One region of the Thermanaeromonas sp. DSM 22490 genome, then DNA from elsewhere that is predicted to be linked to it. Evidence: riboswitches for the same ligand, from Rfam matches in the RefSeq annotation. Region 1 holds a riboswitch; each other region holds the start of a gene.
The links. Region 1 has a riboswitch for cyclic di-AMP ahead of AC1BI1_RS10260 (betaine/proline/choline family ABC transporter ATP-binding protein). Riboswitches for the same ligand answer to the same signal wherever they lie in the genome.
Positions count from the first base shown of each region.

Region 2: another riboswitch for cyclic di-AMP. It lies ahead of eam (glutamate 2,3-aminomutase); the one in region 1 lies ahead of AC1BI1_RS10260 (betaine/proline/choline family ABC transporter ATP-binding protein).
Region 3: another riboswitch for cyclic di-AMP. It lies ahead of AC1BI1_RS01495 (APC family permease); the one in region 1 lies ahead of AC1BI1_RS10260 (betaine/proline/choline family ABC transporter ATP-binding protein).

Region 1 covers NZ_JBJHHE010000014.1:69,860-77,755, reverse strand. Annotated here, with positions in the region: gene tilS (tRNA lysidine(34) synthetase TilS) at 1-35, opposite strand, end outside; gene AC1BI1_RS10285 (SpoIIE family protein phosphatase) at 141-2,171, opposite strand; tRNA gene AC1BI1_RS10280 (tRNA-Glu) at 2,312-2,386, opposite strand; tRNA gene AC1BI1_RS10275 (tRNA-Met) at 2,401-2,477, opposite strand; gene AC1BI1_RS10270 (ABC transporter substrate-binding protein) at 2,577-3,515, opposite strand; gene AC1BI1_RS10265 (ABC transporter permease) at 3,585-4,241, opposite strand; gene AC1BI1_RS10260 (betaine/proline/choline family ABC transporter ATP-binding protein) at 4,222-5,397, opposite strand; cyclic di-AMP (ydaO/yuaA leader) riboswitch at 5,475-5,616, opposite strand; gene AC1BI1_RS10255 (hypothetical protein) at 5,762-5,923, opposite strand; gene AC1BI1_RS10250 (ABC transporter ATP-binding protein) at 5,955-7,085, opposite strand; gene AC1BI1_RS10245 (ABC transporter permease) at 7,085-7,876, opposite strand; gene modA (molybdate ABC transporter substrate-binding protein) at 7,895-7,896, opposite strand, start outside.
Region 2 covers NZ_JBJHHE010000033.1:2,552-10,447, reverse strand. Annotated here, with positions in the region: gene AC1BI1_RS14020 (prolipoprotein diacylglyceryl transferase) at 1-116, opposite strand, end outside; gene AC1BI1_RS14015 (OsmC family protein) at 343-783, opposite strand; gene eam (glutamate 2,3-aminomutase) at 851-2,122, opposite strand; cyclic di-AMP (ydaO/yuaA leader) riboswitch at 2,223-2,364, opposite strand; gene AC1BI1_RS14005 (O-acetyl-ADP-ribose deacetylase) at 2,512-3,075, shown strand; gene AC1BI1_RS14000 (DedA family protein) at 3,072-3,671, opposite strand; gene AC1BI1_RS13995 (phosphatidylserine decarboxylase) at 3,680-4,390, opposite strand; gene AC1BI1_RS13990 (hypothetical protein) at 4,384-5,370, opposite strand; gene AC1BI1_RS13985 (PIG-L family deacetylase) at 5,375-7,423, opposite strand; gene AC1BI1_RS13980 (hydroxyacid dehydrogenase) at 7,664-7,896, opposite strand, start outside.
Region 3 covers NZ_JBJHHE010000001.1:288,891-296,786, reverse strand. Annotated here, with positions in the region: gene trpD (anthranilate phosphoribosyltransferase) at 1-173, opposite strand, end outside; gene pabA (aminodeoxychorismate/anthranilate synthase component II) at 214-780, opposite strand; gene trpE (anthranilate synthase component I) at 764-2,203, opposite strand; gene aroH (chorismate mutase) at 2,428-2,787, opposite strand; partial or broken gene AC1BI1_RS01500 (HutP family protein) at 2,857-3,271, opposite strand; cyclic di-AMP (ydaO/yuaA leader) riboswitch at 3,557-3,708, shown strand; gene AC1BI1_RS01495 (APC family permease) at 3,865-5,427, shown strand; gene AC1BI1_RS01490 (universal stress protein) at 5,639-6,196, shown strand; gene AC1BI1_RS01485 (potassium channel family protein) at 6,210-6,629, shown strand; gene AC1BI1_RS01480 (potassium channel family protein) at 6,630-7,301, shown strand; gene ilvC (ketol-acid reductoisomerase) at 7,368-7,896, opposite strand, start outside.

The sequences.
Region 1 (7,896 bases):
ATGGTCTGGCGGACACGATCCAAAACCGACTCCATTCGTACGCCTTCCCAGCCTGTCTGCTTCTACCCCTTTATTTCGGCATGACGAGCTTTTTTCCTGCTGCTTGTGAAGTTTTTTCCTACTCCATCCCGCTTTATGTCTTAACTAATCCGGTCCAGGCGAGCCACAGCTACCAGCATGTCGTCCATGGGGGAACCGCCGGCCAGGGCAATAGCCTGTTTGAGCAGGCGTTCGGCCAGCTTTTGGGGTTCAGATTCTGTAGTCCGCTTCAACGCCGCCACCAGCCACTTATCCTTTTCCGCCAGGTCCCTATGCGCTTCTAATAGGCCATCGCTCACCATTACCAGCACATCCCCGGGTTGTATCTCTTCCTGGACCATTTCAATGGGGATATTTTCCAAAATACCTACCGGTAAAGATTGGGGCTTAATAGTTAATAGTCTATTACCTCTTACCAGGAAACTTGGGCAAGCCCCTAGTTTGGTAAATTCTCCCTGGCCCTCTACCAGATCAAGAACAGCCACATCTAGGGTGGCAAAACTTTCGGTTGAAGAACGCAAAAGGAGGACCATATTTACTAAACGTAAGGCCAGTTCACGGGGGAAGCCCGCAGATAACAATTCTTTCACCAGTTCCACGGCTGTCCGGCTCTCCATCCGCGCCTCCCGGCCCGCACCCATGCCATCGCTTAAAACCAATAAGTACCTGCCTCCCTCCAATGGAGCGGCCAGGAAGGAATCGCCACAGGCGAAATCTTGTTGACGAGCGCAAGAAGCAAAACCTATTTCCACTGCCAGCAGGGGTTCTTTAGTATATTCTTCGCGAGTGGCAGAAGTTTCTGAAGCATACTCCTTCAGCAGATTGCCCAAAGCTTGAAATTGGCTGGCCAGCAAGGAAGCCAGGCTAGAAACGGTCTTTTCCGGGTGCAGTTTTAGGGCCTGTGCTCCCAGCGCCGCCAGCAGTTCTCTCCCCCGTCCGCACCGCCCTTGTAACCAATCAGGGAGGTCGGCAGTTACCAAGCTGCCTTTTTCTCTCCTTAGTAGCAAGTCCTTAAGAGCAGCCGTTAACTTGTCTCCATCCAGCTCCCAGCATACCTTATTAGCCGGGCATCCCTCGCAAACCAAACGGGCTACCTGGCGTATAGCCATACTGGTACTGCCGGTACTAGCCTCCCCTGTCGTTTCTAGACTCTCTCCCACGCGTTTAAGAGCAGCGGCTACCTGCTGCCACCGTGAAAGGGCAGGGCTTGTTTTCCCCCCACGTACTTCCTTGCTTAAAAAAGCAGGAAAGAGCTTAAGCCACCTGGCTGGCAAAAGAAGGGCCAGCAGGGCAACAACACTGCTCTCCTTTAAAGCCAAATTGGCTCCCTCGGCTCCCAGGAAATAGCTCGAAAGCAACAGGTGGGCCAGGACAAAACCTCCCACCACACCGAGTTTGCCCAAGCTGTAAAAAGCACCCGCCGTTAGCCCTACTAGAGCCAGTAAACCTGCTAAAGCCGGGGCCGTCAGGGTGGTCAAACTGGGCAGAAAACCGAGCACGGCACCCATAGCTGCTCCGGACCCGGCACCGCCCACCAGGGCGGCCAGCAATATAAAGAACCGGCCCACTAAGCTCTGGAGGGACATGCCGGCTAGATGCCACCCTTCCAAGCCCAACAAAAGGCCCAAGGCAAAAAGGCTTAAGCCCAGCAATTGTTCTTCCCGGTGCCTGGTCACCTCTGTCTCCAGCCAGGCCAGGGCCAAGCCCCCCGCCAGGACAGCTTCAAAAAGGAGAAGTACCCAGCCGTAAAAGGAAGGTCCCAGGAAGGCCTGTCCTAAACCGCGGGTAAAAATGATTACGGCCGTGCCCAGGGCAGCCACGCTTATGTCCCTCTCCAAGTGCCGAACCTGGTAAATAGAAAAGGTTATTCCCAAAGCCAGGAAAACAGCCAGACGGCTATAACCTGCCAGGCCCTTCAGAGACCATAAAATGCTGGCCGTAGCCGTCAAGACTGCTGGCCAGAGAAGGCGCGGCCGGCGACCGGCTATGGCTATCACTGCCCCCGGACCAAAGGGCATCAACTCCCCCAGAAGAGTTGCCCGGGTTAAGAGAAAAGTGGCCAACAGCAGGCTTAAGCTGCCCATCCACCCCGTTATCGCAACCCTCGACATGCGCCGAGCACTGTCTGCCAATATATACCACCACCTTCAATACTCCTGGGCAAAATTATATCCCAGGCGGGGGTGCAATCTTTGTCGCCTTGGGAGAGGGGGGAAAGACAACTTTTCGACACAAAATAAAAAATCCCACCTCTCGGTGGGTTAAACTTGTATGGTGACCCGTGGGGGATTCGAACCCCCGTTCCCGGCTTGAAAGACCGGTGTCTTAACCCCTTGACTAACGGGCCATGGACCATAAAAATGGTAGCGGTGGTAGGACTCGAACCTACGACACAGCGGGTATGAACCGCTTGCTCTGACCAGCTGAGCTACACCGCCACCCGCGTTTATAATTATGCCCAAAACCCGCTTTGTTGTCAAGAGGCCGCACTTCTGCAGAATTCTTAAAGAAAAAACTTAAAACAGCCCGCGGCCTCTTCAGAGCAATCCCTTCTCTTTCAGATATTCCTTAGCTACGTCTGCAGGTTCCCTCTGCTCCACATCTACCTTGGCGTTGAGCTTGGCTATGGTTTCTTCAGTGAAAGAACCGATAAGCGGGGCTATAACTTCTTCGATTTTGGGATATTTCTTCAATACATCTTCTTTAACAAAAAGAACGGCATCATAGGGCGGGAAAAATTTAAGATCGTCTTCCAGCACTACCAGATCGTAAGCAGCAATGCGGCCGTCGGTAGAATAGGCCACAGCCGCATCCACATCGCCAGATTTCAAAGCCTGGTACATGAGATCATAAGCCATACCCACTACCCTTTTAAAGGAAAAGCCGTAAGCCTTGGCCAGCTCAGCCCAACCATCGCCTTTGCGTTCCTGGAAAGTGGGATCAGTGGCTATAGTCATATTCTTAGAGTGAGGTGCCAGGTCGCTGGCTTTTTTAAGCCCTAGCTTTTCGGCGGTTTCCCGACGGACCGCCAGGGCATAGGTGTTATTAAAGCCAAAAGGCTCAAAAACCTTCACCTGGAACTTCTCCTGGAACTTGTCGCGTACATATTCATAGACTTTCTTACGATCTTTCCATTCCGGTGTTACTTCCATCCCCAATATCCCGGTAAACTGGGTTCCGGTATAGCTTATATACATCTGGACGTCTCCTGTCTCTAGGGCCTGGTGCACGGCTGTGGAACCCTGAAAATTGCGCTTATGATCTACGCTAAGACTGAGTTTAGCTTCCAAGAGCTGTTTGATCATTTCGGCCAGTATTTGGGGTTCAGCGAAGTTTTGAGTTGCAATTACAATTTTGCTTGCAGTTTGAGTAGTGGCGGTACTTCCCCCGTCTTTCTGGCCACAACCTGTGAGGAGCAGCCCGGATACTAAAGCGAGAGCACCTGCTATACTTATTAATTTTCCTATGGTTCTCAATAAGATCGTCCTCCTTTAAACAATTTTTTACGCTGGATTACCCCCATTTTGGTTCTACATGACTGCCTTTTACAATTTTAGGCCCCGTGGCGTAAGCCAGTTCTCCACTTTGCCCAGGATAAAGTCCAACAAGAGAGCCATGGCTGCCGCAGGAATAGCTCCCAACAGGGTTAAGTTATTGTTGGCCATCCCCAGACCGGTCATAATGAAATCTCCCAGGCCGCCACCACCTACAAAAGCAGCCAGGGTAGCCAGGCCGACACAGATGACAGCCGCTGTACGGATTCCGGCCATAATAACGGAGAAGGCCAACGGAAGTTCTACCATAATAAGGATCTGTATTCCTGTCATCCCCATGCCCCTGGCCGCCTCCAGGATGCCGCTATCCACATTTTTTATTCCTGTATAGGTATTGCGTAAGATGGGCAAGAGGGAGTACAGGAAAAGGGCAATAATGGCCGGCTTGTTTCCGATGCCTGCACCCAGAGCGATGAGTATGGCCAGCATGGCTAGGCTGGGGACGGTCTGCATTAAGTTGGCAAAAGCCAGGGAAGGGGCCTGCACCCATTTGAAACGAGAGGCCAGAATACCTAGAGGAATGGCCACCACAGCCGCCAGAAATACGGGCAGCACCACCAGAAGCAGAAAATGTTCCCGGGTGAGGTCCCAAAACTTGGAGCTGCGTTCCAGGTAGGTATGCCACAGGCTACCCAGGGTAACTTCCATTTTGTTCTCCCCCTTTCATTTCTACAGTGTCCGTTGGCCACAAAACATCTACAAAGGTGCTGACCAGACTGGCATTGGTGAGCAACCCTTTTAAGCGGCCCTCTTCGTCCACCACGGGAAGCAGCCCGTACTTGCTTCTGGTCATAAGACGGGCGGCGGTTAAAACCGATACCTCGGGAGTTACTGTGTCCGAGACCAGCTCCATAAGCTCTTGAACCTTAGGCCTGTTGCCTACTGCCTGGATGCCCTTTTGCACACCCCGTGATGTAAGAATCCCTTTCAAAAATCCCTGTTCATCGATTATTAGCAAGCTATTAACCTGGTGCCTCTGCATTCTTTGAAAGGCTTCCGCCGCCCCCATGTCGGGTTTTCCGGTAACCGGACTATCCAGCATTATTTCCCCTACGGAAACCTCTTCGGGATGGCGCAGCAACCTCTTTTTCCCGATAAATTCTTTAACAAAATCATCCGCGGGATTGCGCAAGAGTTCTTCAGGAGAACCTATTTGCACAACTACCCCTTCCCGCATAACTACAATGCGGTCGGCAAGTTTTAAGGCTTCATCCATGTCATGGGTGACAAAGATTATGGTTTTATGGAGGGTATTCTGGAGCTTTTTCAACTCATCTTGGAGCTGCTCCCTGGTAAGGGGATCGAGGGCGCCGAAGGGTTCGTCCATGAGAATAATATCCGGGTTGGCGGCCAGGGCTCGTAAAACTCCTATCCGCTGCTGCTGGCCTCCTGAGAGTTCACGGGGATAGCGGTTCCGATATAATTTCGGGTCAAACCCTATCATCTCCAGCAGCTCATCCACCCTTTTTTCTCTTTCTTCTTTGGGTACACCGAGAAGGCGGGGAACCAGGCCTACATTTTGGGCAATAGTCATATGGGGAAAAAGTCCGATTTGCTGGATTACATAACCTATCTGGCGCCTTAGTTTAGCAGGAGGTATTTCGCGGATATCCCTACCGTTTATCAGTATCCTTCCAGACGTGGGTTCTATAAGCCGGTTTACCATTTTCAGAGTAGTTGTCTTGCCGCACCCGCTGGGGCCGATTAAAACTACCAGTTCTCCCCTCTGGATTTCTAGATCTAAGGATTTAACGGCGTATATGCCACCAGGATATGCCTTGCTGACATTTTCAAATTTGACCAACCCCCTCACCTCCCAAAGAACAAAAAAGCCCGAGAAGACCTCTCGGGCAACATGAATAACTCACCACATCACACACAGCCTTCTCTTTCCACGCTTACGAGGTTAGCTGACGGGCGCGGACCGAAAGATAGCCCTACTCCTAAAAAGGAGATTAGCCCCATTTATAAATTGGGTCCCCCGCTCTCCCCTATTACATGGGAGATTCAGCGTTTAAGCTAGATATATTTAGTTTTTCGAATATATTATAACAATTGCTGGGCAAAATTACAAGAACTTATTCCTTCGCCCGGCTTAAAAGGCATAGCCAGGGCTGCCCCAAATCCAAGAAGCCCTCAATATGCCCGTAACTGCCACCCCTTTCTCCTTAAAGGCTTAGGGCCAGGGCATTTAAAAAGCTCACGCCGGACTGTTCCCACCTGGCTGTTGCCAGTCGTGCCTTCCTTCTTAATTCCCAAGTAGCGGCGTAAACGATAAGTGCTGGTACCCACACGCTATTGGCCAGTTCCTTTACCAGCTTGTCCTTCACCATTCCTCTCCTCACTTAGCCAGTTTACGCCTTACTGTCGGCCTTGTTCCCAGGATGCCGAAGCAACCGGTTCCTCGGGTAAAACCCACAGGCAATCCTTCTTCAGGGATACTTCCACTGTAAAGCCCACACTTAGCCCCATATCTCGGAAAACATAACTGGGTATCTCCAGTTCCACCGTTTCACCGGAGCCTTCCAGAGTAAGGAATACCAAGTAGCTGCCGTAGCTATCGAAGATGTTGGTGACTCTCGCCGCAAAAACGTTGGCCTGGACTTTGGGGCGCAAGGGGCGCCCTTGGCGAATAATTACCACCTCCCGGGGGCTTATGCCAAAGACTACCCTCTGCCCTTTGGCTATATTGTCCCTCCAGGGCAATTCACAAACAAAACCACGGGAAGTTTTGGCGAGCAAGGAAACACCCGGGTTGCTATCTATTATGAGGCCGGTGAACAAATTGCGGCCCGCAAAAAGCCTGGCCACTCCCAGAGTAGCCGGGCGATAATACACTTCTTCCCGCGTTCCCACCTGTTGCAATTTCCCTTCCAGCATTACACCCAGAATATCGGCCAGCAAAAAAGCTTCCTGCAAGTCATGGGTAACATGAATAACCGTGGTCTGTAAAGTATTAAATACTTCTTTGAGGTAAAGCACCAGCTTTCTCCGGATAAAGCTGTCCAAAGCAGAAAAAGGCTCGTCCAGCAAAATAACAGAAGGCTCTACCAGCAAAGCCCGGGCCAGGGCCACCCTCTGTTTCTCGCCGCCGCTTAAATTCACAGGGGATGGCCTGTCCAGCAAGTGTTCAATCTTGAGGAGCTCGGCGAGCTCTTTCGCTTTAGCTTGTGCCTGGTGGAAAGGAAGCTTGCGCGCCCGGGCGCCGAATAAAATATTGTCCATTACGGACAGATGGGGGAACAGGGCCAGGTTTTGAGGTATATAGCCGATCTTCCTTTCTTCGGGCAAGGCCCGGGTAATATCGCGCCCCTCAAGGGTAATAGAGCCCTTCCGCACCCGGTGAACGCCAGCAATAGTGTCCAAAAGGATGGTTTTTCCCGAACCGGAAGGACCTACAATAACCAGGCATTTTCCCCGTTCAACTTGAAAAGATATATCTTGTATGCGGAACCCCTGTACTTCTACTTCTACACCAGACAAGCTTAGCATTACGCATAGGCTCCTTTTCCTCTGTTAAGGTAGCGTACCAGCAATAATACCAGGCAGGATATGAGCAGGAGAATCCATATCAACACTATGGCCTTTTCTATCTTTACGCTGGCTAAATTTAAGTATATGGCTATGGGAAGAGTTTCTGTCTTAAATTTAGTGGCACCGGCCAGGGTGACCGTAGCACCGAATTCGCCCAGGGCTCGCGCCCAGGCCAGGATAAAAGCCGAAAGTATACCGGGCCGCGCCATGGGCAAAGTTACCCGCCAGAAAGCTCCCTGTTGGCTTTCCCCCAGAAGGCGCGCTGCTACTTCATAGTGGGGATCAATCCCATCGAACACCGTTTTGATCAGGCGTATGGCCAGGGCTAAAGTAATGGTGGTCTGAGCCACTATAATACCGGCTACACTGAAGACTACCTGTATCAAGTATCTCTGGAGCCAGAGACCTAAGGGCAAATTGAAAAAAATAAGCAGTACAGCTCCCAAGGCCACGGGCGAGATGGCGGTGGGTAAATCCAGAAGAGTGTCGATCAGAGTTTTACCCCGAAAATTGGCCCGGGATAAAAAATAAGCTATAGGAGTGCCCAAAAACACGGCTAGACCAGCAGAGATAACCGAAGTCTTGAGGGAGAGGGTGATAGCAAACAATATTTCCCTGTCCTGGAGGCTCTCCAGCAAGACTCCCAGGTTTAAATAGGGTATCTGGGCCGCAAAGAGCAGCAAAATATATGCTATAACGATACCCAAAATGCCCGCTGCTGCTATACTAAAAGTATCCATCTTTCTCATGGATCGGCCTTTTCACCTTT
Region 2 (7,896 bases), on a different contig from region 1:
CCTTCCCGGTATAAGTACCAGGACCCGAAAAGAAAAGAAAGGGCCATAAAAATACCGTACCACCGCACAGCTAAAGGCCCAATATGAAAGGCAACTGGGTTAAGGTCAAGGAGCAAATTATATTCCTCCCTCTAAAATCCGTTTACCACCGAATACTATATTAATATAATCGTCTCCAAGTCATACTAACATACGGAAATTTAACGGTCAATTGCAGGATTTAGTTCCAGGATATCTCCCGTAACCAAAAGAAAGGAGCCTGGGTGTTCAGGATGCGCTATATACCAGGCCCAGAAGATAGGACAAAATGCCATAACTGAAAGGTAAACAATCCACCAGAGCTTAAGGAGCGGGTTGCACATCACTGCGCTGGCCGTTGATTTCATAACAGTAAAATATGGGTGCTGCTCTTTTAACGGTATTGACCATACCGCAATACTTGCTAAGGGAAAGCTCAATGGCATGTTTGACCTGCTCTTCCGGAAGATTATCTCCTGTGAAGCGGTAAATAAGGGTAGCTGCGGTGAAAACCCGAGGATGTTCAGCGGCGCGTTCTGCTTCCACCTCTATAGAAAAGGATTTCAAAGTTAAACGCTTCTTGGCCAAAATGGATAACACATCCAGGGCCGTGCACCCCGCCATACCCATCAGAAATACTTCTGAAGGCCGCGCTCCTTCGTTCTGACCTCCGTGGTCCGGTGCCGCGTCCATGATTACCTCCCGCCCGGATTCTCCTGTTCCCACCAGCTTCATGCCGCCTTGCCACAATACATTAATGCGCATTTCTTTTTCCCCCTGTTTTGGATATTTTCGCTCCCATTATACTCCGGGCGAAGAAGAAAGGCAAGAATTAAGACAAAGAGTGGCTGCCCAAATCCGGGTAGAGCAAAATGCGTTTTTCCCAGGTACGCAATAACACCTGCCCCTCCCCTTTGGCCACCACATATTGGGGTAATACCGGCGTTTTGCCGTAACCGTTAGGAGCATTTATGATATAAGTGGGAACAGCCAACCCGGAAGTATAGCCTCTAAGCTGCTCCATAATTTCTATACCTTCTTTTATAGAAGTTATAAAATGGGTAGTACCAGCCACAGGCTTAGCGTGGAATAGATAGTAAGGCCGCACTCGGATTTTGAGAAGTTCCTGATTTAACTTGCGCATGATAAAAGGATGATTATTAACTCCCCGCAACAATACAGACTGATTGCCTAGGACAACTCCCGCCTCTACCAGCCTGTCGCAGGCCAATTTAGCTTCTTCGGTAATCTCTCTGGGGTGGTTAAATTGGGTATTTAAGTAAAGTGGCGGATGTTTGTACAGTATCTGGCACAATTCGGGAGTAATCCGCTGGGGCAAAGTTACCGGTACCCGGGTCCCCAATCTTTTAATTTCCACATGGGGAATAAGGTCTAACTCCGTAAGCAACCAATCCAACATCTGGTCGCTCAGCATTAAGGCGTCTCCACCGGTTATGAGCACGTCCCGAATTTCAGGATTAGCCCGAATATAATCCAAAGCCTGCTCTAGTTCTTTCCTGCTGCGGGTCGTATCTACCTCTCCAATGTTGCGCCTGCGCTGGCAATGCCGGCAATACATAGCGCACTGATTGGTCACATTAATAATCAAGCGATCAGGATATCGCCGGGTAATACAGGGAGCCGGTGAAGTAAGCTCTTCAGCCATAGGATCCGGAATACCCATTTTGTCTTCCAATTCCATCCTGCTGGGCAAAGCCTGGCGCCGTATGGGACAAGTAGGATCGTCCCCCATGAGGCTTAAGTAATAAGGGGAAACCGCCCAGCGGTAAACCTTTTGCACAGCCTGAATGGCTTCCATTTCCTCTGGAGTTAAAGGTACAAGTTCTTTTAAAACCTCTACAGTGGTGATGCGGTGCCGTACCTGCCAGCGCCAGTCTTGCCATTCCTTTTCCGTAGCACCGAAATAAGCCATAATCCGCCTCTGGCGGGCACTAATTTCCGCTTGTACCTCTCGCCCGCAAGGAATCTCGTCTCTAGCTTCTAAATACTCACTGATACGCGCTTTCAATTCTGCTGCCCTTTTCAAAGCAATTTGCCTCTTTTCCCTTTCATTCATCGACCTCCTAGTAAAATTAATGCTCATAATATCCCCCCTTATCAATCAGGTGGAGCTAAACAAAAACCCCGGGTAAACCGGGGTTTTGGGCATGCTAACACTCCTTCAAAGAAGGTGTGTACCTTCTCCTAGCGCTTTCCACGCTTACGAGGTTAGCTGCCGGGTTCGGGTCGAAAGCTAACCCTACCTGCTTAAGAAAACGCAGGATTCACCCCAAAAAATTGGTTGGTTCCCCCGTTCCCTGTTCAGGGATTCAGCGTTCCTAATATTCAATTATAAGTGTTTTGATATATATTATAATAAAATTCTCGGCGAAAAGCAATGCCAACATCTTCTTGTGCATACATGTTTTTACAGAGGATATTCAAAAACATTAAAGAATGGTTAAAATTAAATAAAGGAGGTGCTTCACGCCTATGGAAACAATTATTGGGGGAACTAAATTAGTTTTGCTGCAAGGAGATATAACTGTCCAGGATACCGAAGCCATCGTAAATGCCGCCAACGAAGGTCTCTGGGGAGGCGGTGGAGTAGATGGCGCCATACACCGCGCAGGTGGTTCAATCATAGCTGAGGAATGCCGACGTATCCGGGAAGAAAAGGGCGGCTGCCCTACTGGCCAGGCAGTAATAACTTCTGGAGGAAACTTAAAGGCCCGCTATGTCATCCATGCTGTAGGCCCTGTCTGGTCCGGCGGCCATAAAGGGGAAGATGAGCTCCTGGCCAGCGCCTACCGTAATAGCCTGGCCCTGGCCGAGAACCACGGCATTAAAACAATAGCTTTTCCTTCTATCAGTACCGGCGCTTACCGTTTTCCTTTAGAAAGGGCCGCTAAAATTGCTCTACGCACAGTTATCGATTATCTAAAGCAGAAACCCGGCCGTTTTCTCGAGGTTCGCTTCGTCCTCTTCTCCCAGCCCATTTGGGCAATGTACGAAGAAACATTAAAAAACTTGCTTTCAGAGGAGGTTTCTACTTAGGCGCCACTCCGCTGGCGCCATCTTTTTAAGTAACAATACATACCCCCTATGGTGGCAATCACTAGTACGCTACCCAGCAACAGATCCAGCCACCACGTGCTATGCCGGCGGTAAACCTGCCACCAGCCTAAAAAAAGGTGAACCCCCTTCCAGCTAGCATATTGCCAGGCAAGGGTCCAGGTAAAGGCGCCTATAATAGAATAAAAGGTATAAGGCAATACTGCCATTCCCAAAGGCGCAGCATAAATAATAGCAGGTGTACGAATCAGGCCGAACCAGCGCGATACTACCACTACCGCCGGACCGTAGCGCCGGAACCAAAAAGTAGCCCGTTCCATAGCTTGAGGCCCTAGGCTTAAACGTGCGATTTTTTCCAGGAAAGCCCTGGCCGGCCTGGCTCCTAGCCAGTAACCGATGAGGTTGCCCAACAGATTCCCCGCGGTACCTACCAGTACAGCCCCCCAAAAGCTCATTTCGCCCCGCTCAATAAGATAGCCAGCGGCAACAAAAACAGGCTCAAAGGGTATTAAGGGGACTCCCACCCCTTCGATCAGCAGCAGGCTAAAAAGCAGCCAGTAAACATGCCCCGGTGCCATAAAAGCCCTCACCTGTCCTCGGGGCGATACCGCGCAATTACCGTTTGGGCACCGTATACCTGCTGACCCACCCTCACGGTAAACTCGATTTCCTCGCTAAAAATAATTAGATCCACCTGAGAGCCTCTTTCAATAAAGGAAATCTTTTGTCCTGCTCGCAGTCTTTCCCCCGCCGCCGTAAAACATTTAATCTTATTAACAAATTTATCAGCAATCTCTACTAAAGCAAGTTTCAGCTCGCCTGCATCCAGGAACAGGGTCAAACGTTCATTTATCAGCCTGTAACGGTGGCTGAAAAGGTCGACAGCCCGCCTGAAGTAGGTTAAGCGGATATATTCCCACAGATCGACCATGGGCAGATTGAACTTAGCTGGGATATGCACTATTTTGGCTACCCGGGAATCTACTGGAGCATAATTAAAATGGACATCCAGAGGCGACATATAAATGCCTATTATCCAACCGCGGTCACCCCAAAGGGGAGCTTTGGTAATTTCCGTTACCGGTATGGCCTGGCCTAGCTTTTCAACTATTACTTCACCGTTTCTAAAGGGCTTGATATAAACAACCTTGCCGTCCGCAGGAGCCACGATCAGGCCTTCCCCTTCAGGAGGAATCCTTAAGGGATCGCGGTAAAACCACACTTTTCTCAGATAAAATAACGTTCCCGTCCATAATATAAATACCGTGGCTAACGCTATTAACACAGCTTTCACCATTCCGCCCACACCTTTTGCAAGTTATACGGGAGCTTGGGCAGGTAGTAGCCACACACACCTGCCAGGATTTTTATCCAGTTTACACCTATAGGTGGTACTTCCCGCGGTTCTAATTCACCGCCCCGATAAGCATTATCCAGAGCACTATATACCGCCAGCGTCCCCTTTTTCTGCCATAACTGCCAGACTTTAAGAGCTGGGGGTTCCCGGAACAAATCCTCCGGAACGGGTAATAATTTATTTAGTTCTCTATAAACCGGTTGCAGCTCTTGAATATAACCTTCTCGGGCTACCAATTCCCGCAGGCGATTATATTGTTCTATGGTGCCTGGATAGGTTCTATCCGCCAGCACTACTGCCTCAACGCATTCCAATAGCAATCCAATACGCTCCAGATCCCAAACGGGATCAAAAACTCTAATTTCCAAAGTACCCAAACGCTTGGAGTAAATCAAGTCTTGAAAACGGTACTCACGATCAGTTCTTAAAGGCCCGATGGCGAAGGCCCTGGCCCAGCGATAAGAGGGACCAAAAAACCGTCCCCCGGCACCGGGGGAATTGGCTACTAGAAGAGCTAACAGGGGCAAAAAATAAACAAGATTACGGTAAGCGCGTTCTAAATCAGTAAAGCCGCTCAAATGCAGGTGCATACCGGAAACATTGGTCGGCGCTTCCTGATCTAAAAGGTGGCCCAAAGGTACTAACAGACCGGAACAAATAGAGGCCAGGTCCCGGCGACGCCGGGCCAAATCTTTTAATAGATCCTCTTTATTATCATGAACAGCCGTAGAAATTTCCACCCCGCTCATTAATCCCCAGCGTAAATCTCTTCCTCTGTTAAAGTTGCAGGCCGTATGGGTATAATAATCCCGCGGTGACCTCCAAAGTAGGCGGGCCAGATAATAAAGAGATTGGAGGGTCGGCCTATCCGGTTCGGTTATAAATACTTCTTCCTCGAGACCCCAAAATATACGAGGCAATGGATTAATTTTCCCCCTTCACCCGTACCAACTGCCAGGGAATGCGGTCCAAAGGCACCCTGCTCACCCAACTGTCTGCTTCCACCATGAGGTAATTAGCTTTGGAAATGAGGTTATGCAGACTATTCTTCAATTCCACTTTAATGGTCCTATCCTCATAAGTTACTTTCGCCTCACCGTTATAGTTATCCGGTTTTTCCAGCCATTTGACAACCTGTCCCTTACTAGGAGAAAAGGCAAAGGTATAACGGGCAAGTGGTTGGACCTCACCCTGGCTCCAAACATATATCCCTACCCGATAAGTTACTTTGGGGTCTACCGGGCCCCATAAGTCCAGTTGAAGGTCCAGACCTTCCTGATTTAAAGCCAGGTAAAGGGCGCGAAAATCTCCCCCTTTTTCCAGCCTTTGGGTAAAAGAATCCCCCTGGGGATCTCTCGTTATAAGGACTGGCAATTGCCCTAAGGTTTTGATCACTACCTGGCTAAAAATCTCATTGGGGCGAATAAAATTAGCAAAAAAGCTGGGCATAACCCCCTTTTGACTCTTATATTCGTTTAGAGCCTGTTTTTTCTGTTCCAAGATTTTGGTACTCATAGGAAGCTTATACCAGGGCGTCCCCCGGGCTAGGAAGTAATTAGGGGGTAATAAAGGATCGGCTTTGTGAAGAGACGGCGCTAGCTGCCATAAACCTGAGTGGACAAGATAAGTGTAGATTTGCGGTACTTGGGGTATTGCCAACCGGGGGTAGACAGCCATTGCGGCCAAAGTAAAGGCGCCGGTAGCCCAGTGGTCTGGATGGCTATCGCCGGTATCGCTTACGTAGATGAGAGTAGGACGGAAAGAGCGTATAACCTCGATAAGATCGGCTATTATATTCGGTGCCACATAAGCAGCTCCCGGTGATAAAGCATCCGCATACGGTACGGAACTTTTATTGGTAGTAGGGGAAATATAGGGTTCCCCTGGAGACCAGTAATCCCACCACATTTTACCTAAACCACCGTCAGGATAGCCTAAAAAGGATATGGCTTCGCGCTCTACCCCCAGGACGGCCAGGGCTCTCCTCGCTTCCTCCTGCCGGTGTTCACCATAAGCCAAAAAATCTTTCGGTTCGGGTGGTATCTCGCCCATCCATGCCTCCACCCCACGGCGAAAGCCGTCACCGCTGGTAACAAACACCACATGTACGCTGTTGCCTTTGGCTCTAGCCTGAGCAATCAGCCCGCCGGCCGCCAGCACCTCATCATCTGGGTGTGGTGAGACCACTAGTATCCTCTCTTGCCCGTTGGTAAAGGTTAAATCGGCTAATTGCTTCGCTGAGGCCCGGGCCACTCTACTGTGGGATAGATCAAATCCTAACAGAACAAGGCCTCCCAATAACAGCAAAACCCATACTATTGGCCGAAAGAAGTTGCGCCTTTTTCGACTTGAGCGCCAAAAAAAGCCCGCTATATCTTTGTACATACCTAGGCGCGCTACCATTCCCCGGGTAAAACCTCTCTTTTCTTCCTTCATTATATGGGTCATATTAAATAAAGGCACCTTTTTCACCCTCCAGCCCTTTTCACGGGCGACACTAGACAACATAACTTCCACTTCAAAGCGGCTGGCTTCTATTCCGACTGACAGAAAAAGCTCTTTAAGTATGGCTCGCTGGCCCGATAAATGAGGAGCGATCACCTGCGCCCAGTCTGTCAGGGAGCGACCCCGGTGGAAAACACCAATGGTCATCTCCGCTTCTCCCTGCAATACGGGCTCTAACAAATTCTCTACGTGATACGGAGTCAAACCCTCCAAATCTGCATCTAAAAAAATTAATATATCACCCTTGGCCTGCTGAGCACCAGTGGCCATGGCTGCGCCCTTGCCGCAGTTTTTCTCCAACTCAATGACTATAGCGCCCTGTTCCCTAGCTACTTCGGCCGTGCCGTCTTCTGAACCATCACTGACCACAATAATCTCATCAACCAGAGGTACTTGGCGTAAAACTGCAATAACGGAACCTATAGTGGCCGCTTCGTTGTAAGCTGGTATAACGGCTGTAACCTTCATAGGTGAACTCCTTTGTATCTTTCGCCTTGCTTCAAACCTAAGGTCTAATTATTCGCTCTTACACTAAGAATTTCCTTCCGCAACACATTATAACCAAATTACTCCTTTTCCCAAAGCTGTTGGCAAATAGGTATCCCCTTATAGAAATACAAAAGCCGCCCGAGAGGTGAACACCTTGACTACAACACACGATTGTGCAAGGCCATCTTCCCAGGCGGCTCTTCATTTTAAATGCCTTTGTCAATGAGCTCTTCCTTCCAACACTTCCGGATTAATAATGTTTCCTACCCGACCAGTACTGAAATAATCAATTACGGCCCGGGCTGCAGCCAAGGCCATACGCTTCATCGCCTCTTGACTCGCTGCACCATAGTGAGGAGACAAGACTACATTCCTCAACCTGGTTAGTTTATGTTCTTTTGGAAGAGGCTCTTCAGCAAACACATCTATTCCTGCTCCCGCGATGATACCTT
Region 3 (7,896 bases), on a different contig from region 1:
GCAAAGCCCGTAATTTCTTCCACCGTTTCTCCCTTAAGCCTCAAAGCGGTTAAAAAGGCGGCAATCTGGGCCGGTGTAGCCTCCCCACTCATGATTATTTCCATAGCCGCTTCGGCTTCGGCTTCTGTTAAGGAATTACCGCCTACCACTTTATGGATATATTCTTTCAGCATAGCTCTGCTCCTCTCCCCTCTTCTCAGCTGGACTTAATCCCTAGGCTAAGGCCAGGAAATTGGCCAGCAATTTTTTACCTTCTTCCGTAAGTATGGATTCCGGGTGAAACTGGACTCCCTCAATGGGGAACTGCCGGTGGCGTATACCCATGAGTTCTCCCTGGTCGCTTTTGGCCGTGACTTCCAGGCACGAAGGCAATGTCTCTTCCTCCACTATAAGGGAATGATAGCGGGTTGCCAGGAAGGGATTTTTAAGGCCGCGAAAAATGGTCTTCCCATCGTGGTTTATAGGAGAAGTTTTCCCATGCATCAGGCGCTTGGCCCTGACCACTCTTCCTCCAAAGGCCTGCCCAATGCACTGGTGCCCCAAGCAGACGCCTAAAATAGGTATTTTGCCGGCAAAGTTTTTAATGGCCGCTAGGGAAATACCGGCTTCGTTGGGTGTACAAGGGCCCGGCGAAATCACCAGGTAGCGGGGCTTAAGTTTTTCCATCTCCTCCAAAGTAATGGCGTCATTGCGCCTCACGATTACTTCTTCGCCCAGTTCAGCAAAGTATTGAACCAGGTTATAGGTAAAGGAATCATAGTTATCAATCATTAGCAACATGGTACTCATCCCCTCTTAAGTCCAGCGCTTTAAGCAAAGCCCTGGCTTTATTCAAGGTCTCCTCGTACTCAGCCTCCGGTTCCGAATCGGCAACGATTCCCGCACCGGCCTGCACATAGGCCTTACCCCTGCTGAAGACAATGGTCCGGATGGCAATACAGGTATCCATATTTCCGGTTAAGCTTAAGTAACCGACGGCCCCGGCATAGGGGCCGCGCCAGGTCGGCTCCAATTCCGCAATTATCTCCATGGCCCGCACCTTAGGCGCACCTGAAACCGTGCCGGCCGGGAAGCAAGCCAGGAGAGCATCCAAGGCGGTTTTGCCGGGCGCCAAACGGCCGGTCACATTGGAAACCAGATGCATCACATGGGAATAGTTCTCTATTACCATAAATTGGGGTACCTGTACGCTCCCAGGAATAGCTACACGCCCCACATCGTTACGTCCCAGGTCCAAAAGCATCAGGTGTTCGGCGCGTTCCTTCTCGTTGTTCTTTAGCTCCCGCGCCAGCTCTAAGTCTTCTTCCGCCGTCCGCCCCCGGGGACGCGTCCCGGCAATGGGGCGGTTTTCTATAATACCGTCTTCTACCCGCACCAACATCTCAGGGGAAGAACCGACCAGCTGTACTTCTGGAAAGTTAAGATAAAACATGTAGGGAGAAGGGTTTATAGTTCTTAGCCGCCGATACACGGTAAAGGTGTCTCCCAAAAAGGGGAGCTCCAGCCTCTGGGATAAGACTACCTGAATACAGTCACCGGCAGCGATATATTCCTGGATACGCCTTACCTTATCTTTAAACTCTTCCGGCGTCATATTGGCCTGGTAGTTGACAGGCCCGGGGAGCATGGGACCTGGACCTTTCCCTTCTAAGGGCTGTGTCTCAACTTTTTGCCGGAGCAGTTCGATTACCTTCTGCAAGCGTACTTGCGCTTCCTGGTAGTCGCGCTGATTACCGGTTCGGGCCAGGCAGACCACCTTCACTGTCCGCAAGAGGTGATCATAAATTAAAAGGGTGCGGTTCAGTACCAGATAAAGGTCTGGCAGCTTAAGGTCGTCTTCGCCTTTCGCCGGCAATTTTTCTATCTGGCGCACAAAATCATAGCTAAAATAACCGACCAGACCTCCAAAGAACCGCGGCAATTCCGGCGGTATAGGGGAAATTCTTAATTCACTTAACAACCGGCGTAGAAAGTCTAAAGGGCCGGATATTTCTTCCCTTATACCATCGCGTAAGAGGCTGCCATTGTTGCCCCGGCAACGGTAAACGAGAAGAGGGTCAAACCCGATAAAAGAATAGCGTCCCAGCCTCTCCCCGCCCTCTACACTTTCTAAAAGATAGCTATAAGGGGTTCTGCCGAATTTTAGGTATAAAGATACGGGGGTTTCCGTATCAGCCAGCACTTCCTGCCAGACGGGTACCATCCCTTCACCCCCAAACAAACAAAAAAGCCGACGCTCGAATGAGCACCGGCACTCTATCTTCTCTCGCCCGGCTCATCTCCAGCTCTCCTCTCCTCAGCTCAGCTCAGCTAAAACTCTAACCTACATTGATTTTTATGTAAGTCTATCATACATAATAGGCAAACTCCTGTCAATAACTTTGGGCCTGCCCTGCAAAAACTGTAGGGCTTTTTAGGACTCCCAACTCACTTCAAATCCGGCCTTAAGAGGGCAGCCCGCCCGAGGTAAACATGCTGGGGCGGTAATTTGCTATAAGCATGAATCAGCACTCTGATGATACCGGGTTGACTTCCCGGCACCGGGATTTCTGTCGCGCACATAAGGGCTACTTCCCTCCAGCCCAGGCGCCGGGCAGCTTCGGCGGGGAAAGCCGCATTGAGATCCGGAGTAACTGTGAAAAAGGCACTAATGATATCCGCTTCTTTTAGTTGATTAGCCTTTACGATTTCTCGTAAAAGTTTGCCCGTACTGTCCAGAATCTCGCTGGCCTCATTCCTGTCTACAGAAATGGCTCCCCGGATGCCCCGAACTCTCATATCTCCCATGATAGCCCACCTTCCTACCATACTACATTTATTTTTTCTTCTCAGACCCACTTGTTCCCCCTTCTATCTTTACGAAACCGCCCGGTGCCCTAACCCGATACCCACTTCGTCTAAATGTAAAAGCCCGATGCCAAAAAAAGACGGCTACACTAATGTGATCATGGTAACGGGCAATACCGATCTTGCCTCCTATGTTAAGGCCTAAAGCCTTAAGTATAAGTTGAGAGAGGGCTTCCCGGGTAGCACCGGCTACCGCACCTTCCTCAGCATGGGTTTCTTTGATGACGCCCTCTCGTTTAGCAGCTACCACTGCTCTTTCTACTATTTTCTGGATGGAACTTATGAACTCCCCTCCATAATCCACCGCTGCTGCACGAATCCCCTGGGCTGCAAATTCCTGCTTGAGCCTATTTTCTTCTTCCCGATTCTCGGAAAGAGCCATCCTGACAGCTACTGCCGCTACCTTTTTGCTCCCGTACTCCATATCCTTACACCGTCCCCACTTTTTTTATGAGCGTTTACTTGGTTTTTTTATATCACACCTTCTAATTCCAATCCAGGTTCTTTTCGTCAACTGTTCTCAGTTTTATCTACTATCGGGTGAGTCATATTGTTTTCCGGCGTAAACAAAAGCAAAATAGAGAAAATAAAAGAGCTAGGAATATAAAAGCCATAATTATTACCTTTGAATTGGTGTTTGCTTTGCCCGCTGTAACTTCCAGTTTTGACTGGGAATTACCGCGGTGCTAGAATGAGCAGCAATGAAAAGAAAAAGCAGACGCTGAATTCCCGTCAGGGAAACGGGGGACCCATCCTTTGGGGTGAATCCCTTGGGATACTGCTGAAAAGTATCCTTGAGGGTAGGGCTATCCTCGAGCCCGAACCCGCCAGCTAACCTCGTAAGCGTTTCGAGGAGATTACCCCAAAATCATGGAGAATCTCCATGATTTTTTATTGCCTTTTTGAAGGGAGGTAATATGGTGTAATTCCATAAGGCAAAAAGGGGAGATACTAAGTATTGCTTGGGTTTCCAAATGTATAGTACGTATTAAAGACTTTCGAAAGGGGGAACACCTCTTGTCCACGGAATCACCCAAACTAGAGTTGCGCCGCGATGTATCTGTATGGGGCTCCTTTATGTGGGGCTACGCTGATGTAGGAGCTGACATATATGCAGCTTTAGGATTAGTTATGCTATGGGCTAAAGGAGCCAGCGTACTCGCTTTTGCCCTGGCAGGATTAGTTTATATAATGATCGGCCTTGCCTATACTGAACTGGCGGCAACCTACCCCGTAGCGGGAGGAGGTCAGTATTTTACTTTACGAGGACTAGGCGATTTTTGGGGATTTATAGCAGGATCTGCCCTCTTGCTGGATTATACCATCGATATTGCTCTCTTCGCTACGGCCTCAGCTGGATACATTAACTTCTTTATACCCTACATCTTTAACGTAGACCTGGAATCTCTGGCCATCAGCATAGGGCCTCTTCACCACATTAATATCATCTGGATGCTGGAATCTCTGGCCTTAGTAGCTTTTCTTATCTGGCTCAATATACGGGGCATCCGGGAATCCTCCCTGCTTAATGAAGTGCTGGGTGCAATCGATATTATAACAGAGTCGAGTATAATCGTTTTTGGCTTGCTTTTTGCCTGGAGACCGGAATTCCTGGCCTTCCAGTGGAAAACCCAGTTTCCTACCCTCAAAGAGTTCATGTATGGTTCGTCCCTAGCCATTATTTCTTTTGTAGGGCTGGAATCTATTTCGCAAGCCGCCCAGGAAACCAAGAGGCCGGCCACCATCGTACCGCGAACTTCCGTAACTTTAATTTTCACTGTATTTATTTTTGCTACCGCATTTTCTACCATGAGCCTGGGAGTCCTTCCGTGGCAGGAAATTGCCAATGCAGTGGGAGATCCAGTTGCCCGTCTGGCTCACGCCATCCCTTTTATCGGTGTTATAGCCGGGCCCTTTGCCGCCCTACTGGGCGCCACTATTCTCCTGATCTCGGCCAATTCCGGCGTGATGAGCGCCTCCCGTCTCACTTATGCCATGAGCCAGTTTCAATTTATCCCGGAGTGGTTTAATGCTGTGCATCCCCGCTTCCGGACTCCCTACAGGACCATCCTGGTCTTTTCCCTTATCGGTGTGGTGGAACTAATATTATCCTTTTTAACGCCCAATGCCATGGATACTCTGGGCAACATGTACGCTTTTGGAGCCACCACGGGTTATATTCTTGTCTTTATCGCTCTGATTAGACTGCGTTTTACCGATCCTTATTCCCCGCGACCTTATAAAGTACCTTGTAATATTAAGCTTAAGTACCACGACAGGACAGTAGAATTTCCTGTGCTGGCCGTCTTAGGTACTCTGGGAGTAAGTTTAATCCTGTTTGAAGTTATCCTCACCCATGCCATCGGGCGGATAGCCGGTCCTGCCTGGGTTATTTTAAGCTTTCTGCTCTACGCTTTTTACCGCTACCGCCATGGGCTACCCGTCCTGGGCAGCATTGAGCGCGACTGGGAAGCCGAACAGATACGTGTCCTAGAGAGTGCTGAAGAATACGAATTGCTGGAGCGTTACAAATTGGCACTCAGAGAACGGAAGCGCAAGGAGGCTTTAGGAAAAATATGAGTACTCGCCCGCTTACCTGGCGCGATTATTATCAACTTGTCACCACCGTTGCCTTTTTCGTTATAGGTGTAAATATTTTGCTGCGTAGTATAGCACAGCCCCGACTATTAAGCTGGGCAATAGGCGGCAGTTTTTTAGCATTTAGCTTCTATCGCCTCTACTTTATTTTTAACTACTTTCGCTTCTACCGGCGATTGAGGGGGAATAACCAGTGATTCCTGTTTCCACCCACCCTCTGGGGGTTTTTCTGGCTCTGGCATTTATTCTGAGTATGGGTTCTCTCCTCTGGTGGATGCTACATGTGCCCCCGGCCATACCTTATGAAGTGGCTCGCATCACCACCGAAGTGCAAGCTATACGCCGCATCCTAGTGCCAGTGGTAGATACAGACTATTCGCGCCGGGCTATCGAGCTGGCCACACGGTTAGGAGCCGAACAAAAGGCGGAGATTTTGCTTCTTTACGTTCTGGAAGTCCCTTTGACTTTACCTTTAGGTGCCGGCTTGCCCGAAGCGGAAAAACGGGCGGAACGCGTATTACGGCAAGCCCAGGAAATAGTGGCTTTCCACCATTTACCCCATCGCAGCCGGATTATGCGCGCTCGTACAGCGGGTAGCGGAATCCTCCAAGCCGCCAAGGAAGAAGGGGTGGACATGATAGTCATGGGTGTCCGGCCGCGCCGCGGCGAGCACGTGCCCTTGAGCCGTACCCCGGATTGGCTCCTGAAATACGCTAATTGCGAACTCGTCATTGATAAATTACCTGCTTGAGGAGGAAAAGAATATGCGGATCATTATCGTGGGGTGCAGCAGGCTGGGAAGTCGCCTGGCCAAGATTTTAGCACGTTCCGGCCATGATGTAGTGGTAATTGACCCTAAGCTGGAAGCTTTGGAACGATTAGGACCAGATTTTCACGGGGAAGTAGTAAGGGGCTTGGGAATAGATCTGGCGGTGTTGGAGGAAGCCGGTATCTCCAACACTGACGTGCTCATTGCCGCTACCGACCGGGATAGCACTAATCTAGTGGTAGCCCAAATAGCCCATGAAAAATATAAAGTGCCCCAAGTAGTAGCTCGGGTTTACGATCCAGAAGCTGCGGAGGCTTACCGTAAAATGGGTCTGGATATTTTTTGCCCCACTACTTTGGGAGTAGATTACATTTTAGGCCAAGTAGAAAAGCAACCGCAAGGAGGTAAGGTCTGAATGTATGTAATTGTTGCCGGTGGCGGGAAAGTAGGCTATAATCTCACCCGCACCTTGCTGGATAATGGCTATGAAGTCTCGCTCATAGAGAAAGATGCCCAGCGCTGCCGTTGGTTGGAAGACCATTTGGGCGCAGTGATAGTCCATGGTGACGCCACCGAAGTAGCCACCCTAGAGGCAGCAGGAGCTGGCCGCGCCCAAGTGCTAGCAGCGGTTACCGGGTTTGACGAGGATAACATTATGATATGCCGTCTGGCCCAGTGCGTTTTTAGTGTCCGGAGAGTTATTGGGCGGGTTAATTATCCCCAGAACGAAGATACCTTCCGCTTGCTGGGTATCAACAACGTTGTTAACAGTACCCGCCTGATTTATCAGCTTATGCTGCAAGAAGTAGACCTGGCCGGCCTGGTCCCTTTGCTCACCCTTAAAGGAGGAGAAATTGAATTTGTAGACATTAGGCTTACACCCTGGGCACCTGCAGCCCATGTGGCCATAAAAAATCTCATCTTGCCCGATCATTGCCTACTTTTAGCCATTTTGAGAAATGGTGACTTGGTCTTTCCCCGCGGAGATGTCGTTTTACAGCCCGATGATCACATTATTGCTGCAACAGCTACTGCTGAGGCAGAAGCCTTACGGCGGGCTCTGGTGGGCGAAGCAACCGAAGAATAAAAAGAACAAACTAAAACGCTTAAGGGGTCCTGGCATGGGACCCCTTAAGTGCTAAACTTACTACTATTATTTTTTCAGCCAAGGCATCATAGCCCTCAGCTGGTCTCCTACCTTTTCAATCAAGTGTTCCCGTGCCCGCTGGCGCAAAGCATTAAATACAGGCCGACCTGCCTGGTTTTCTAAAATCCATTCCCGGGCAAAGGTGCCGTCCTGGACCTCGCGCAACAATTGTTTCATGGTAGCCCGTACGTGGTCGTCGATTACCCGAGGACCGCGGGTTAAATCCCCATACTCAGCCGTGTCGCTGATGGAGAAACGCATATATTTAATGCCACCCTCATACATCATGTCCACCAGAAGCTTAAGCTCATGCAGACATTCGAAATAAGCTATTTCCGGTTGATAACCAGCCTCTACCAGAGTCTCAAAAGCCGCTTGAATAAGCGCTGTACAACCACCGCACAAAACGGCTTGTTCACCAAAAAGATCGGTCTCCGTTTCTTCCTTAAAAGTTGTCTCGATGACACCTGCTCTGGTACAGCCAATGGCTTTAGCATAGGCCAGGCCCAGTTCTTTAGCCTTCCCCGTGGTATCC